4 regions of the Serratia montpellierensis genome follow, and region 1 is predicted to be linked to each of the others. Evidence: riboswitches for the same ligand, from Rfam matches in the RefSeq annotation. Region 1 holds a riboswitch; each other region holds the start of a gene.
The links. Region 1 has a riboswitch for thiamine pyrophosphate ahead of thiC (phosphomethylpyrimidine synthase ThiC). Riboswitches for the same ligand answer to the same signal wherever they lie in the genome.

Region 1 (4,206 bases):
AGCCCGGCGCGGTGAATGGCCGCCAGATCGGTGGTATCGAGATCTTCCTGGCCCAGATGCACGCCGTAGGCGCCGTGCTTGATCGCCAGCCGCCAGTAGTCGTTGATGAACAGCCGTGCCTGATAACGCTGGCCCAGCGCGATGGCGGCAGCGATATCCTCTTCGACCTGCTCGTCAGGCAGATCCTTGATGCGCAGCTGGATCGTGGTGACGCCGGCCTCCAGCAGGCGAGCGATCCATTCCACGCTGTCGACGACCGGGTAAAGCCCCAGCTTGTGGGGCGTAGCCGGGAAGGGGGTCGTGATATCAGTCATTGCTTGTCTCCTCTTGCAGGGTGCCGGCGCCGGCGCTGTGATACAGCTCGCTGCCGCGGGCGCGGAACTCGGCGGACATTTTCTCCATGCCGGTCAGCTGCACTTCTATCGGTTTGGCGGCCTCCTGGGCGGCGGCGTAGTCGCGCACCTCCTGCGAAATCTTCATCGAGCAGAATTTCGGCCCGCACATCGAGCAGAAGTGGGCGACCTTGCCGGATTCCTGCGGCAGGGTTTCGTCGTGATAGGCGCGCGCGGTGGCCGGATCGAGTGCCAGATTGAACTGATCTTCCCAGCGGAATTCGAAACGTGCCTTGGACATGGCGTTATCGCGGATCTGCGCGCCCGGATGGCCCTTGGCCAGATCGGCGGCGTGAGCGGCGATCTTGTAGGTGATCAGGCCCTGCTTGACGTCCTCTTTGTTCGGCAGGCCGAGGTGCTCTTTCGGCGTGACGTAACACAGCATGGCGCAGCCGAACCAGCCGATCATTGCCGCGCCGATGCCGGAGGTGAAATGGTCATAGCCCGGTGCGATATCGGTGGTCAGCGGGCCGAGAGTGTAGAACGGCGCTTCGTGGCAGTGTTCCAGCTCTTCGGTCATGTTGCGGCGGATCATCTGCATCGGCACGTGGCCCGGGCCTTCGATCATCACCTGCACGTCGTATTCCCAGGCAATTTTGGTCAGCTCGCCCAGCGTATGCAGTTCGGCGAACTGGGCTTCGTCGTTGGCGTCCTGAATCGAGCCGGGGCGCAGGCCGTCGCCGAGCGACAGCGAAACGTCGTAGGCGGCGCAGATCTCGCAGATTTCACGGAAATGCTGATAGAGGAAGTTTTCCTGATGGTGCGACAGACACCATTTGGCCATGATCGAGCCACCGCGTGACACGATGCCGGTCAGGCGTTTGGCGGTCATCGGCACGTAGCGCAGCAGCACGCCGGCGTGGATGGTGAAGTAGTCGACCCCTTGCTCCGCCTGTTCCAGCAGCGTATCGCGGAACATCTCCCAGGTGAGGTTTTCCGCCACGCCGTTGACCTTCTCCAGCGCCTGGTAGATCGGCACGGTGCCGATGGGCACCGGGCTGTTGCGCAGGATCCACTCGCGGGTTTCGTGAATATAGCGGCCGGTGGAGAGATCCATCACGGTGTCCGCGCCCCAGCGGGTGGACCACACCAACTTCTCCACCTCTTCTTCGATCGACGACGTGACCGCCGAGTTGCCGATATTGGCGTTCACCTTCACCAGGAAATTGCGGCCGATGATCATCGGCTCCGCCTCCGGATGGTTGATGTTGGCGGGAATGATGGCGCGGCCGGCGGCCACTTCCTGACGCACGAACTCCGGCGTGATGTTGTCCGGCAGGTTGGCGCCCCAGCCCTGGCCCGGATGCTGGTGGCGCAGCACCTCGCCGCGAATGCGTTCGCGCCCCATATTTTCACGGATGGCGATGAACTCCATCTCTGGGGTGACGATACCGGCGCGGGCGTAGTGCAGCTGGGTCACGCGCTGGCCCGGCAGCGCTTTGCGCGGCAGCGGCAGATGCTCGAAGCGCAGGTGATCCAACCCCTCGTCCGCCAGCCGCTGTTGGGTGAAGCCGGAGCTGGCGCCGCTTAGGGTGGCGGTATCGCCGCGCGCGTCGATCCAGCCTGCGCGCAGCTTGGCCAGACCGGCGTGCACGTCGAGCTTGGCCTGCGGATCGCCGTAGGGGCCGGCGGTGTCATACACCGGGATCGCCTCGTTGGGTTCATACTGCGGGTGGTCTTTGCTGCCGCCGAGCAGGGTCGGGCTGAGCTGAATTTCGCGCATCGGCACCTGGATATCGCTGCGCGAGCCCTGGAGATAGATGCGACGTGAGTTCGGGAAAGCCATGCCTTGCAGGGTGTCGATAAACTGCTGAGCGGCTTCGCGTTGCGCTTTACGGGCGCGCGGTGGATTAACGTTAGACATAGCAAGTTCCTACCAGTGTGTTGGATTGGGAAAGTTGCTTGTCTGGAGCTCGGAGGGAGTAATGATGGTGGCCGATAAGGCAGGGCACCCGCAAGGGGAAGGCCGTGCCTGTGGCGATAGATTACTCTTGTTCCCTTCGCGGGTATTAACCCGATCAGGTTCCGCGGATCCCGAATTAACGGTCTCAGCCTGGCTGATTCGATGAACAAATCAGGCGCTAGGCACTCCGACAAGATGCCCCCCAGTATAGGAGGGATAAGAAAAAAAACTATAAAATTTTAACGCGCCGGATCCAGCGCCTGGTCCGGCAGCGGTTGCTGTGCGGCTTCCGCTTCCAACTGGATCAGCTTATCTTCCAGCGCAAAGCGCGCCGCCAGCGTTTCGCCGATATCCGACAAGGCCTGGTGGAATTCCAGACAAACCTCCTGATCGATATCCACTTCGGTATAGCGATCGTGGAACGCCATGATCTGTTCGGTATTGGCCCACAGCTTGGGGTAGATGTTCACCGCCAGCGACATTTTCGGACTGGCTGCGCCTTCCACTTGTTTGATAATTCTGTCATAGATATGAAAATGCCCTGCGGAGAGGTAATCCACCAGGTTGTGGCAAAAGTTCTCCAGCGCTTTTTCATTCAGCGGCGTATGCTTTTCTTTATTCGGTTTGAGGCCTACCAGCGTGCAGTAGGCGACCAGCAACTGCTTGCGGGCTTGAAGCCATTGATCAACTAATTCATTACTACCGCCAACGCGCTGAGTCAGCCTTTCCAAACGGTTGAGCATGTTTGACTCCGTGTAAGTAACAAAAGTAACCGGTAAGTTATTAAAATGTAACAAAGCCGATTTGTAGAGTGCCAGTGAAGCTGAGGTTGTGCAACAACGATATGGAACTTGCATTAACGGGCAATGAAAACGGCTGGTGGATCGTCAGCCATGAAAGCAAACTTTGGTTACCGAACGGTGAATTGCCGTCGGGGACGGCCGCCGCCCTCGGGCTACAGGGCCACATGGCGCGCACCATCGGTGAATGGGAGGGGGCGCCGGTTTGGCTGGTGCGCCAGGCGATGCCGCGGGAGATGGGATCGGTGCGTCAGCTGTTGGATCAGGATCGCGGTCTGTTCCAGCTTGCCGGGCGCGGCGTTCAGTTGGCGGATTTCTACCGCTCTCATCGCTACTGTGGTTATTGCGGCCATGAAATGCACCTCAGCCGCTCCGAAAGCGCCTGCCTGTGCGGCCACTGCAAAGAACGGTATTACCCGCAGATTGCGCCCTGCGTGATCGTCGCCATTCGGCGCGACGATCAGATCCTGCTGGCGCAACACGTGCGCCATCGCGGTGGCATCCACACGGTGCTGGCCGGCTTCGTCGAAGTAGGCGAAACGCTGGAACAGGCGGTAGCGCGTGAAGTGATGGAAGAGAGCAATATCGAAATCAAGAACCTGCGTTACGTCACCTCACAACCCTGGCCGTTCCCGCACTCGCTGATGATGGCCTTTATGGCCGATTACCATCAGGGTGACCTTCGTCACGACCCCAAAGAGCTGCTCAACGCCGGCTGGTACCGCTACGACCAACTGCCGCTGTTGCCGCCGCCCGGCACCGTGGCGCGCCGGTTGATTGAGGACACCGTGGCGCTGTGCCGGGCAGAATAATGTACAATGGCCGGCAGATTATTAAGGGAGCCCCATAAATGACTGAGTTGAAGAACGATCGCTACCTGCGCGCGCTGTTGCGCCAGCCGGTGGATGTGACCCCCGTATGGATGATGCGCCAGGCCGGTCGTTATTTACCGGAGTACAAGGCGACCCGCGCCCAGGCCGGTGATTTCATGTCGCTGTGCAAGAACGCGGAGCTGGCCTGCGAGGTCACGCTGCAACCGCTGCGCCGCTATGCGCTGGACGCCGCCATCCTGTTCTCCGACATTCTCACCATTCCCGACGCCATGGGGCTC
Region 2 (4,206 bases), on a different contig from region 1:
CATTGCGTCAGGTGCGCCAGCATCGCCAGCCGCGCCTGTTCGGGCACCACGCTCAGCCAGTCGGCGCGCTGGCGGCGCACCGCGCTGAAATAGCGCTGATAGAACTGCCTGGATAAGAAAGCTTTCATGATTACGCCCTCCCCTTTCATTGATGAAAATTATCGGCGTAATATAGGGAAAGATAAATTGACGAGTTGAGGCGGGAGCGTTCCTCTTTTATGTCCACGTCCAGATTGCAGCAACAGTTCATCCGCCTGTGGCAGCGCTGTCACGGTGAAACCACTGACACCACGCTGCAGGATCTGGCGGAGGTGCTCAGCTGCTCGCGGCGCCACGTGCGCTCCCTGCTGAGCGCCATGCAGCGGGAAGGCTGGCTCACCTGGCAGGCGGAGTCGGGGCGCGGCAAGCGTTCACGGCTTACCTTCCACTACACCGGCCTGGCGCTGCAGCAACAGCGGGCCGAGGAGCTGCTGGAGCAGGACCGCATCGATCAGCTGGTGCAGTTGGTGGGCGACAAAAACGTGGTGCGCCAGATGCTGCTGTCGCAGCTGGGTCGCAGCTTCCGCCAGGGTAAACACATCCTGCGGGTGCTCTACTACCGGCAGCTGTACAACCTGCTGCCCGGCTCGGCGCTGCGGCGTTCGGAGACCCATTTGGCGCGCCAGATCTTCAACGGCCTGACGCGCATAAATGAGGAAAACGGGGAACTGGAATCCGATCTGTCTCACCATTGGCAGGCGCTGACGCCGCTGCACTGGCGGTTTTATCTGCGCCCGGCAATCCATTTTCATCATGGCCGCGAGCTGGAGATGGCAGACGTCATCACTTCCCTCTCGCGTCTCACCTCGCAACCGCTGTTCTCGCATATCGAGAGCGTCACCTCGCCGACGCCGTTCGTTATCACGTGCATCTGCGCAGCCCCGATCACTGGCTGCCCTGGCTGCTGGGCAGCGTGCAGGCCATGATCCTACCGCACGAATGGCGCGAACTGCCGGATTTCGCCCGCCATCCGGTCGGCACCGGCCCCTACCGCGTGGTGCGCAACCTTCCCAGCCAGATGAAGATCCACGCCTTCGACGACTATTTCGGCTACCGGGCGCTTATTGATGAGGTCAATATCTGGGTGCTGCCGGAATTCTCCGAAGAGCTGGTGCACTCCGGCGTGCAGCTGCAGGGCAATGAAACCGGCAACAGCGAGCTGGAAAGCCGGCTGGAAGAAGGCTGTTATTTCCTGCTGTTCGATCAGCGATCCCCATTAGCGGCCGATCCTGCCATTCGCAGTTGGCTGTGCGAATTGATCAACCCCATTTCGCTGCTGAGCCACGCCGGGCCGCTCTACCAGCGCTATTGGTCGCCGGCGTACGGCCTGCTGCCGCGTTGGCACCACAACCGCACGCTGGCGCAGCAGCCCAAACCCGCGGGCCTGACCGAACTGACGATGACCCACTTCAATGAGCATTCGGAGTTTCACGCCATTCGCCAGGCGATCGAACCGCTGCTGGCGCAGCACGGCATCCGCCTGATCGTGCAAAGCGTGGATTACGCCACCTGGCACCAGGGCGACGCGCGCAGCGATCTGTGGCTCGGCAGCGCCAACTTCTATCTGCCGTTGGAGTTTTCGCTGTTCGCCACGCTGTACGAACTGCCGCTGATGCAGCACTGCATGAACGAGGATCTGGCGGAGGATGCGGCGCTGTGGCGCGCCAACCGCTTGCCGCTGGCCGAGTTCTGCCGGCGCCTGGTCAGCAACCACCAGCTGCATCCGCTGTTCCACCACTGGCTGCAGCTGCACGGCCAGCGCAGCATGCGCGGCGTGCGGATGAACACCCTGGGCTGGTTCGACTTCAAGTCCGCCTGGTTTGCCCCGCCGGAGGCATAAGCGCCTTTCGCCCAGGTCGGTTAATCTTTACAATAGCGCCGTCTCAACGGGGTGCGGAGAATAGGGCCGTGTGATAAGCCCGATTTTCCGCTGAGAGCACACCCGTCGAACCTGATCCGGTCAATACCGGCGGAGGGATTTGAGCCCAGCGAACCGGCGACGCCGCCTCGCCCCCTCAGATGCCCTTGCCCCCTTATTTTTCAGGAGTGCAACGTGGTCAAAAAATATCTGCCCTGCTTATTGCTGCTGTGCGCCGCGCCGGTGTTCGCCAAGCCGACGCTGACGGTATACACCTACGATTCCTTCGCCGCCGACTGGGGCCCAGGCCCGGCGGTGAAAAAAGCCTTCGAAGCCGAGTGCGACTGTGAACTGAAGTTCGTCGCGCTGGAAGACGGCGTCTCGCTGCTGAACCGCCTGCGCATGGAGGGCAAGAACAGCGCCGCCGACGTGGTGCTGGGGTTAGACAATAACCTGTTGCAGGCGGCGCAGCAAACCGGCCTGTTCGCGCCGAGCGGCGTCGACACCGCCAAACTGACGGTGCCGGGCGGCTGGCAGGATACGACCTTCGTGCCTTACGACTACGGATACTTCGCCTTCGTCTACAACAAAGAAAAACTGAAGAACCCGCCAAAAAGCCTGCAGGAGCTGATCAGCAGCGATCGCAACTGGAAGGTGATTTACGAAGATCCCCGCACCAGCACGCCGGGCCTCGGCCTGCTGCTGTGGATGCAAAAAGTGTATGGCGACAAGGCGCCGGCCGCCTGGCAGCAGTTAGCGAAAAAGACCGTCACCGTCACCAAAGGCTGGAGCGAGGCCTACGGCCTGTTCCTGAAAGGCGAAGGCGATCTGGTGCTCAGCTACACCACCTCTCCCGCCTATCACCTGATCGCAGAGAAAAAAGATCTCTATGCCGCCGCCATGTTCAGTGAAGGTCACTACCTGCAGGTGGAAGTGGCGGGCAAGCTGAAGGCCGCCAAACAGCCTGAGCTGGCGGAGCGCTTCATGCAGTTCATGGTGACGCCGGCGTTCCAGAACACCATCCCGACCGGCAACTGGATGTATCCGGTGATCAACACCCCACTGCCCGTCGGCTTTGAGCAGATGAACGTACCGCATACCGCGCTGCAATACAGCGCCGAAGAGGTGGCCACACAACGCGGTGGTTGGATCCGGGCATGGCAAACTGCCGTCAGCCGTTGATCCCCCGCTGGCTCTGGCCGGGGCTGCTGGCCGCCGGCGTGATCCTGCTGGTCGCCGCGCTGGCGATGGGCTCGCTGTGGCGCCATGCGCCGGACAGCGACTGGCGCGGCCTGTGGCAGGACAGCTACCTGTGGCACGTGGTGCGCTTCACCTTCTGGCAGGCGCTGTTGTCGGCGCTGATTTCGGTGCTGCCCGCCGTTCTGCTGGCGCGTGCGCTCTATCGCCGCCGTTTCCCCGGCCGGCAGCTGCTGCTGCGGCTGTGCGCCATGACGCTGGTGCTGCCGGTGTTGGTGGCGGTGTTCGGCCTGCTCAGCGTCTATGGCCGCCAGGGCTGGCTGGCGACGCTGTGCGGCTGGCTGGGCGTCGAGTATGGCTTCTCGCCCTACGGGCTGCAGGGCATTCTGCTGGCGCACCTGTTCTTTAACCTGCCGCTGGCCACCCGCCTGTTGCTGCAGGCGCTGGAGAACATTCCGGTGGAGCAGCGCCAGCTGGCCGCCCAACTGGGTATGAGCGGCTGGCAGCAGTTCCGCTTCGTCGAATGGCCGGCGCTGCGCCGCCAGATCCTGCCGAGCGGCGCGTTGATTTTTATGCTGTGCTTCGCCAGCTTCGCCACCGTGCTATCGCTGGGCGGCGGACCGCAGGCCACCACCATCGAACTGGCGATCTACCAGGCGCTGAGTTACGACTACGATCTGGGCCGCGCCGCCATGCTGGCGCTGATCCAGTTAAGCTGTTGTCTGGGGCTGGTGTTGATCAGCCAGCGCCTGAGCCAGGCGCTGCCGGTGGGCCATACCCACGCCCAACGCTGGCGCAACCCGGAAGACAGCCGGTGGCGACGCGTCGGCGATTTTCTGCTGATCGCCGCCGCGCTGCTCCTGCTGCTGCCGCCTCTGCTGGCGGTGATCGCCGACGGCGCCAATCAGGCCGTCGTCAGCGTGCTGCGCCAGCCGGTGCTGTGGCAGGCGCTGTTCACGTCGCTGCGCATCGCCCTCGGCGCCGGGCTGCTGTGCGTGGCGCTCACGATGATGCTGCTGTGGAGCAGCCGCGAGCTGAAGCTGCGGCAGCAGCTGCGCGGCGGCCAGGCGCTGGAGCTGAGCGGCATGGTGATCCTGGCGATGCCGGGCATC
Region 3 (4,206 bases), on a different contig from region 1:
CGCGTGGGGTTCGAGGCGCTGCTGATGGTGCCAATAGCCGCCGGACGCCAAGGCCTGCGGTTCATCGCTGCTCACCAGCCACGCCTGCGTCACATGCCCCAGCGCCAGATCGTCGGGCGCGTCCGCGCCGCCCATTTTTGTCGGCACCCAACCGGGATCGACCGCGCTGCTGATCACGTCAGGCCACAGGCGCGCCACGGCGGCGGCCAGCGCGGTGACGAACAGTTTGCTGTCCGAATAAGAGCCTGCGGCGCCGCCAAGCCAATCCACGCCGTTCAGTTCCGCCACGCCGTCAAAGTGCATGCTGCTGCTCAGGTAGACGATACGCGTGGGGCGTTCGATCAGGGCCGTCAGCAGATAGGGCGCTATGACGTTCACCGGCATCACCTGCGGCCCGGTAAACATGCCGGCATTGTGGATCACCGCGTCCGGACGACCGAGGCGATTGACCTGCTCGGCAAGCTGCCGGATCTGCTGTACATCGGACAGATCGCCGATCGTCGCCTGAGCGCCGCGATCCAACAGATCGCGCACCGCGTCCAGACGGCCGGGCTCACGCGCATGCAGAATCACCTGATGCCCTTCGTCCAACAGCGTTTGCGCGGCGGCGCGGCCCAGCCCGTCTACCGAACCGGTAATGAAAATGCGTGACATGCCACTCCTCCGTTTAGCGCCAGCCGAGCGCCGGCGCGACATGGGTTAAAATCGATTCGATGACGTGGGCGTTGTAATCCACGCCCAGCTGGTTAGGCACGGTCAGCAGCAGCGTATCCGCTTCGGCAATGGCCTCGTCCTGTGCCAGCTGCTTGATCAGCACGTCCGGCTCGGCGGCATAGCTGCGGCCGAAAATCGCTCGGGTCTGCGCGTCGATATACCCCAGCTGATCGCCCTCCTTGCCGCCGCCGCCGAAGTAGTTGCGATCCCGCTGGTCCACCAGCGCGAAGATGCTGCGGCTCACGGAAACCCGTGGCTCGTGCGCGTGGCCGGCCTCTTGCCAGGCGGCGCGGTAGGCGCGGATCTGCTTGGCCTGCTGGATGTGGAAGGGTTCGCCGGTCTCGTCGTTCTTGAGCGTCGAGCTTTGCAGGTGCATGCCGAGCTTCGCCGCCCAGACGGCGGTGGCATTGGAACCGGCGCCCCACCAGATGCGGTCGCGCAGCCCGGCGGAAAACGGCTCCGGCCGCAGCAGCCCGGGCGGATTCGGGAACATCGGCTGCGGATTGGGTTCGGCGAACCCTTCGCCGCGCAGCGCTTCCAGGAACACTTCGGTATGGCGGCGGGCCATGTCTGCGTCGGTCTCGCCGTCGGCCGGGGCATAGCCGAAATAGCGCCAGCCATCGATCACCTGCTCCGGCGAGCCGCGGCTGATGCCGAGCTGCAGCCGCCCGCCGGCGATCAGATCCGCCGCGCCGGCGTCTTCGACCATGTACAGCGGATTTTCATAACGCATGTCGATCACGCCGGTGCCGATCTCGATGCGTTGGGTTTTGGCGCCGATGGCGGCCAGCAGTGGGAACGGCGACCCCAGTTGGCGCGCGAAATGGTGTACGCGAAAATAGGCGCCGTCCGCCCCCAGATCTTCGGCGGCGACCGCCAGATCGATAGACTGCAGCAGCGCATCCGCCGCGGAACGGGTGCCGGACTGGGCGGAAGGCGACCAGTGGCCAAACGAGAGAAAACCAATTTTTTTCATCGGGAATCGTCCTCAAAGGCAAAATCATCGGCCTACAGTGACAAAAATCGCGCGCTCTGCGCCAGCAAAATCGCCCCCGATCGCACTAAACGAACCGATTGCCGCCGCGCCGCCCGGCGATTGTAATCAAAAAACAAATGTCGTATAACAAGCAGCTCCGAGGGGTGTCCTGTTACGGGCTGAGATGGCGCAAGCCGAACCCTTTGAACCTGATCTGGGTCATGCCAGCGAAGGGACGGTTAGGCAACAACGCTCTCACCCGTTGCCTGTTCATACCCCAGCGTGCCCGGATCTCCACTGACTCAAGGAGGTCCCATGTCCATCACTACCCTGTTCGAAAGCGGTCTTTACGGCCGGCTGCGCCACCATGCCGGCAGCCACTGGCAAGATTACGTCGATCACCCGTTTCTGCAGCAGCTGGCCGCCGGCACCTTGCCTGAACGCGCTTTTCGCCGCTACCTGACCCAGGACTATCTGTTCCTGCTGCACTTCGCCCGCGCCTACGCGCTGCTGGTCAGCAAGCTGCGCACCCTGCCGGAGATGCGCGCCGCCACCGCCTCGCTCAACGGCATCGTCGCCGAACTGCCGCTGCACGTGGCCTACTGCGCCGAATGGGGGTTGAGCGAAGCGCAGATCGCCGCCCAGCCGGAAGCGGCGGAGACCATGAACTACACCCGTTACGTGCTGGATATCGGCCATGCCGGCGACGCCCTCGACCTGCTGGCCGGCCTGCTGCCCTGCGTGGCCGGCTATGCCGAAATCGGCCTGCGGCTGCTGCACGATCCCGCCACCAAGATGGAGGGCAATCCTTACGCCTCCTGGATCCGCAACTACGGCGACGAGGGCTATCTGGCCGGCGTGCGTGCCGCCATCGAGCTGCTCGAGACCGTCGGCCACCAGCGCGGCGCGCAAAGCCGCCTCACCGAGCTGGCGCAGATTTTCACCACCGCCACCCAGCTGGAATCGGCATTTTGGCAGATGGGGCTGAACGCTTCATGATCTCCCCGCTTCTCCCGCCCGGCATCCAGGTGCGGGATCTCAGCCTGCGTTTCGGTCAGCAAATCGTCTTCGACCGGCTGAGCTTCGACATCGCCGGCGGCAGCTTCGTCGCCCTGCTCGGCGCCAGCGGCGCCGGCAAAACCAGCCTGCTGAAGATCATCGCCGGCCTGGCGCAGGCCAGTTCGGGTACGGTGACCGGCAGCGACGGTTTGCCGATCGCCGGGCGCATCGCCTACATGGGGCAAAAAGACCTGCTCTACCCGTGGCTGACCGTCGAAGAGAACGTCGCCCTCGGCTCGCGGCTGCGCGGCGAAGTGGCGGATCGGGCGTGGGTGGCGCATCTGCTCGAACGCGTAGGCCTGGCCGCGCATGGCCGCAGCCTGCCCGCCGCGCTGTCCGGCGGCATGCGCCAGCGCGCCGCCATCGCCCGCACGCTCTACGAACGCCAGCCGATCGTGCTGATGGACGAACCCTTCTCCGCATTGGACGCCATTACCCGCACCGAGATCCAAAGCCTGGCCGCCGAACTGCTGGCGCAAAACACTGTGCTGCTGATCACCCACGATCCGATGGAGGCCTGCCGCCTGAGCCACCGGCTGCTGGTACTGTCGCCCTGGCCGCTGGGCCTCGACGATACCCACCGTATCAGCGGGCAACCGCCGCGCGCGCCGGATGACGCCGACCTGCTGAAAAGCCAGGCCGAGCTGCTGCAACAGCTGGTGAGGGCCGCGCAATGAAGATTGCCAAAGAGCGTGGGCTTACCCGCCTGCGGCGTGGGCTGACGGTGTTTGCCGGGCTGCTGCTGCTGTGGTGGCTGGCGGCGCAAAGCGGCATTCCGGCCTTTCTGCTGCCCACGCCGAGCACGGTGGCGCAGGCACTGTGGGACGGGCGCGGCTATCTCGCCTGGCACACGCTGGTCACGGCTTCGGAGATCGTCAGCGGGCTGGTGCTGGGCGTGATGCTCGGCGCGGCGCTGGCGCTGTGCATGATCTTCTCGCCGCGGCTGCAGCGCTGGCTGATGCCGCTGGTGCTCACCAGCCAGGCGATACCGGTGTTCGCCCTGGCGCCGCTGCTGGTGCTGTGGTTCGGCTTCGGCATGAGCGCCAAGGTGGCGATGGCGGTGCTGGTGATTTTCTTCCCGGTGGTGTCGGCCTTTTTCGACGGGCTGCGCCGGGTCAACAACGACTATCTCGATCTGGCGCGCACGATGCGCGCTTCGCGCTGGGCGCAGCTGCGGCACGTGCGGCTGATGGCGGCGCTGCCGGCCTTCGGCTCCGGCCTGCGCATGGCCGCCGCCGTCGCGCCGATCGGCGCCATCATCGGCGAATGGGTCGGCTCGGCCGAAGGTCTGGGCTACGTGATGCTTAACGCCAACGCGCGCATGCAGACCGACGTCTGCTTCGCCGCGCTGTTTATTTTGGTGCTGATGACCGTGCTGCTGTGGGCCGCGGTAGATGCGCTGCTGCGGCGCCTGATCGCCTGGGCGCCGGAAAACGACTGATGATTGCAACCATAAC
Region 4 (4,206 bases), on a different contig from region 1:
GCTGAACCGCGTGCATCACCTGATGCGCACCGGCGATCGCCTGCCGCGCGTGAGCGAAAGCGCCAACGTAATGGAAGCGATGCTGGAGCTGAGCCGCACCGGGCTCGGGTTAGTGGCGGTCTGCGACGCGCAGCAGCGGGTGGTGGGCGTGTTCACCGACGGCGACCTGCGCCGCTGGCTGGTGAAGGGCAACAGCCTGCAGGATCCGCTCAGCCCGGCGATCACCCGCCCCGGCTATCGGCTGCCGGAGCAGTGGCGCGCCGGGGAGGCGCTGGAAGCGCTGCACGAACAGCACATCAGCGCGGCTCCGGTAGTCGATATGGACGGCGTGCTGGTGGGGGCGCTCAACCTGCACGATCTGCATCAGGCCGGCATCGGCTGATCAACGCCGGGGGCACCATCACCGGTGCCCCCGGTCAGATCATTTCCAGTCGGGATTGTTCTCGAACTGCTGCTTCAGCAGCGCTTTCATGTCGTCATTCGGCTTGCCGAGCCACTGGTACTTGGCATACTTCTTCGGATGATCGACGGCTTCCGGCCGATCTTCCACTTCCACCCGCACGCCCCAGGCCTGGGATTTGTCCGCGCTGAACGCCACGATCAAAAAGTTGTTGCCGCAGTCGTGCGGCTTGCACAGGTTGCCGACCAGATACTCTTTGCCCTTCCAGTTCAGATTCTGCGCCGGCGTAGAGGTGCCGACGCCCTTGCGCGCCCAGCCCGGCATCCGCGCCTGGCCTTTCACCATGTTTTGCCAGCTGGCCTGATACCCCGGCTGCTGAATCAAATCCGACGTGGTGACGATCTGCTGGGCAAAGCTGCCCGCGCTGAAGCTGAGCAGTGCGCCGAAGAGGGCGCAACGCAGCGCCTGGTGTCCCGTCATAGTCCTTCTCCCTAGGTTAAATCAGGTTTCGCCCGTCAAACCGGGCCTGAACTAGTCAGACCACGGTTGCGGCAAAAAGTTGACTCACCACCAGGCGTGAAAATGATGCACCGGCCCGATGCCGTGCCCCACTTCCAGCGTGTCCGCCTGTTGCAGCGCTTGTTGCAGGTAGTCCTTGGCGGCGGCCACCGTGGCCGCCCAATCGGCATGGCGCGGGCGCAGCGCCGCCAGCGCGGCCGAGAGCGTGCAACCTGTGCCGTGGGTATGGCGGGTGGCGACGCGCGGCGCGGTAAAGCGCTGCTCGCCTTCTGCGGTAAACAGCCAGTCCGGGCTCTCGCTTTCGCTCAGGTGGCCGCCCTTCATCAGCACCGCCCGGCAGCCCATCGCCAGCAGCGCCCGCCCCTGCTCGCGCATCTGCGCTTCATCTTCCGCCGGCGCGCACGCCAGCAGCGCCGCCGCTTCCGGCAGGTTCGGCGTAATGATCGATACCAGCGGCAACAGCTCGCGCCGGATAGACGCCACCGCCTCCGGCGCCAGCAACGGATCGCCGCTTTTCGCCAGCATCACGGTGTCCAACACCACGAATTCCGGACGGTAATGGCGCAGCCGTTCGGCTACCGCCTGCACGATGTCGGCGTTGGCCAGCATGCCGATCTTGACGCTGTCGATACGCACGTCGCTGAACACCGAGTCCAGCTGCGCGGCGACGAACGCCGGATCGATGTAATACACCGACTGTACGCCGCGGGTATTCTGCGCTACCAGCGCGGTGATCACCGAGGTGCCGTAGGCGCCAAGCGCCGAGAAAGCCTTCAAATCGGCCTGAATGCCGGCGCCGCCGCTGGGATCGGTGCCGGCGATGGTCAGGGCGTTAATGCGTTTCATCACAGATCCTCCCCACGCAGCTGATACAGGGCATCGAGAAACGCCGGCGTAAAGCTGCCCGGCCCGGCGGCCTGCCTGGCCGCGAGGCCACCGCAGTGAGACATCACTCGGCAGGCGGTCGCCACGTTATCCAGGCGATCGCCCGGCAGGGCGCAAAACGCCGCCGCCACCGCCGACAGCGCGCAGCCGGTGCCCACCACCCGCGTCATCAGCGGGGAACCGCCTTCGATCGCCCAGTCGCGCTGGCCGTCGGTGACGTAATCCACCGCGCCGGTGACCGCCACCACCGCGCCGCTGCGCTGCGCCAGCTCACGCGCGGCGGGCAATGCCGCCAGCGAATCGTCGCCGCTGTCCACGCCGCGGCCGCTGGCCAGCAACCCGCTGAGCGCCATGATTTCCGAGGCGTTGCCGCGTATCGCCGCCGGTTTCTCGTCCAGCAGCTGTTTGGCGAAGGCGGTGCGGTAGGAGAGCGCGCCGACCGCCACCGGATCCAGCGTCCAGGGCTTGCCGGCCTGATTGGCGGCGGCCACCGCCGCCCGCATCGATTCGGCGCGCAGCGCATTGAGGGTACCGACGTTGATCAGCAGGCCGTCGGCCAGCGCGCTGAACTGTGCCGCCTCTTGCGGCTCCACTACCATCGCCGGGGAAGCGCCGAGCGCCAGCAACACGTTGGCGGTCAGCGATTGCACCACTTCGTTGGTCAGGCAGTGGATCAGCGGAGGCCGCTGTTGGAATTGGGTCAGACAGGCCGCGGCGCGGGCGCCGGGTAGTGCATCAGGTCGAGCGATCATATTCCTCCCAACCGGCGTTCAAGAAGGCGGCGCCGGCTGGGCGGCCGTGACTTCCCTACGCTGGCATTATCCAGATCAGGTAATACGGGTATTTCTCAGCCTTCACGTAGAAGGGCACCCCGAGTCATGAAAATCAATAGGTTGTGATCAACGTTGCGTTAATCCCTGCAGGGGATCATGCCAGCGGCGGCGCGGACAAACAAGCGAATAAATAGGCTCAGCGGGCATACGCTGCACAATGCGCTATAGTGAGCACAAACCACCGGGAGATGCCATGCAGATAAGACCCTACCAAGAGACCGATCGCCCCTTCCTGCGCACGCTGTACCTGGCGTCGCGCAAGGCGGCGTTCGGCTGGCGCGATACCTCAAACTATCAGTTGGAAGATTTCGACGGCGCGACGCTGGGCGAAGCGATTTGGGTGGCGGAAGACGGCGGCACGCTGCTGGGATTCGTCTCCGTCTACCGCGAAGACAACTTCATTCATAACCTGTATGTCGATCCCCATCAGCCGCCGCGCGGCGTCGGCAGTGCGCTGCTGCAGGCGGCGGAAGCTACCTTCACCGCTACCGGCTCGCTGAAATGCCTGGTGAAGAATGAAAAGGCGCTGGCGTTCTACCGCAAACACGGCTGGCGCATCATCTCTACCGGCAACGACGGCGAAGAAGATTATTACCTGATGCATTCGCCGGCCCGCTAACGCCGCCTTTCCCGTCACAGAACTCATTAATGATAATGGATTTCATTATCATTTAAGCATACCCTTCCTTGTCTCTCTCAATGAACTTGGCAAGGAAGGTTATGCAATACCAAACGGATACACGCTTCCCCGATGCCGCGGCGGCGGACTACGATCGCCGCATTCTGACCCTGGTGCCCGGCTATCAGTTTGCCCAGGCGCTGCTGACGGCGACGCTCGCGCAGACGCTGCCGAATGACACCACGCTGTTGCTGGCCGGTTGCGGCACCGGCAGCGAACTGACGGCGCTGGCCGCCGCCAACGCCAGCTGGCGTTTCAGCGCCGTGGAACCCTCCGCCGGCATGCTGGCGGCCGCACGCGCCAAGGCCGAAGCAGCGGGTTATGCACAACGGGTGAGTTTCCAACCCACCTTGCTGCAACAAGCGCCGCAAACCCGCCACGATGCGGCGGTGTGCTCATTGGTGCTGCACTTTATCGCCGACGATGGCGCCAAACTGGATTTCCTGCAGCAGTTGGCGCAGCGCCTCTCCCCCGCCGCACCGCTGCTGCTGTTCGACTATCAACCGGATGGCCTGCCCGCCAGCCACTACCAACATTGGCTGCAAAGCGCCGGGCATTCGGCGGCGCAGGCGCAGGAGGTGATCGAACGCACCCGCCGCAACTGGCACCCGATGGCAGCGGCGCGCAGCCGTCTCCTCCTGGCGGAAAGCGGCTTCACCGCGCCTCAGCAGTTGTGCGGTGCGCTGGGCTTCCAGCTTTCACTGCTCCACCGCCGTCGCTGAGGGCGGCATCCCGCGCAGCGTCAGCCGCCAAAACAGCAACGCGCTCAGGCTGACGCCCGCCCCCAGCCAGCAGACGCCGCTCCAGCCCGCCCAGGCGTACATATGGGTGCCGGCAAAGGCGCCCAGCCCACTGCCGACGGCGTAAAACAGCATATAGCAGCCCACCAG

Region 2: linked by a shared signal. The riboswitch ahead of thiB (thiamine ABC transporter substrate binding subunit) and the one ahead of thiC (phosphomethylpyrimidine synthase ThiC) in region 1 are both predicted to bind thiamine pyrophosphate.
Region 3: linked by a shared signal. The riboswitch ahead of tenA (thiaminase II) and the one ahead of thiC (phosphomethylpyrimidine synthase ThiC) in region 1 are both predicted to bind thiamine pyrophosphate.
Region 4: linked by a shared signal. The riboswitch ahead of thiM (hydroxyethylthiazole kinase) and the one ahead of thiC (phosphomethylpyrimidine synthase ThiC) in region 1 are both predicted to bind thiamine pyrophosphate.

What each region holds. Positions count from the first base shown of each region.
Region 1 covers NZ_VOSN01000004.1:242,946-247,151, forward strand. The annotation lists gene thiE (thiamine phosphate synthase) at 1-314, opposite strand, end outside; gene thiC (phosphomethylpyrimidine synthase ThiC) at 307-2,256, opposite strand; TPP riboswitch at 2,371-2,495, opposite strand; gene FUU19_RS05320 (Rsd/AlgQ family anti-sigma factor) at 2,535-3,038, opposite strand; gene nudC (NAD(+) diphosphatase) at 3,140-3,907, shown strand; gene hemE (uroporphyrinogen decarboxylase) at 3,946-4,206, shown strand, end outside.
Region 2 covers NZ_VOSN01000002.1:440,378-444,583, reverse strand. The annotation lists gene sgrT (glucose uptake inhibitor SgrT) at 1-128, opposite strand, end outside; partial or broken gene sgrR (HTH-type transcriptional regulator SgrR) at 219-1,879, shown strand; TPP riboswitch at 1,917-2,035, shown strand; gene thiB (thiamine ABC transporter substrate binding subunit) at 2,093-3,079, shown strand; gene thiP (thiamine/thiamine pyrophosphate ABC transporter permease ThiP) at 3,055-4,206, shown strand, end outside.
Region 3 covers NZ_VOSN01000013.1:875,787-879,992, forward strand. The annotation lists gene FUU19_RS15925 (SDR family NAD(P)-dependent oxidoreductase) at 1-654, opposite strand, end outside; gene FUU19_RS15930 (LLM class flavin-dependent oxidoreductase) at 668-1,690, opposite strand; TPP riboswitch at 1,841-1,943, shown strand; gene tenA (thiaminase II) at 2,006-2,689, shown strand; gene FUU19_RS15940 (ABC transporter ATP-binding protein) at 2,686-3,426, shown strand; gene FUU19_RS15945 (ABC transporter permease) at 3,423-4,190, shown strand.
Region 4 covers NZ_VOSN01000011.1:99,198-103,403, forward strand. The annotation lists gene gutQ (arabinose-5-phosphate isomerase GutQ) at 1-382, shown strand, start outside; gene FUU19_RS11785 (inhibitor of vertebrate lysozyme family protein) at 422-880, opposite strand; gene thiD (bifunctional hydroxymethylpyrimidine kinase/phosphomethylpyrimidine kinase) at 965-1,765, opposite strand; gene thiM (hydroxyethylthiazole kinase) at 1,765-2,556, opposite strand; TPP riboswitch at 2,592-2,688, opposite strand; gene FUU19_RS11800 (GNAT family N-acetyltransferase) at 2,831-3,256, shown strand; gene FUU19_RS11805 (class I SAM-dependent methyltransferase) at 3,358-4,038, shown strand; gene FUU19_RS11810 (MFS transporter) at 4,015-4,206, opposite strand, start outside.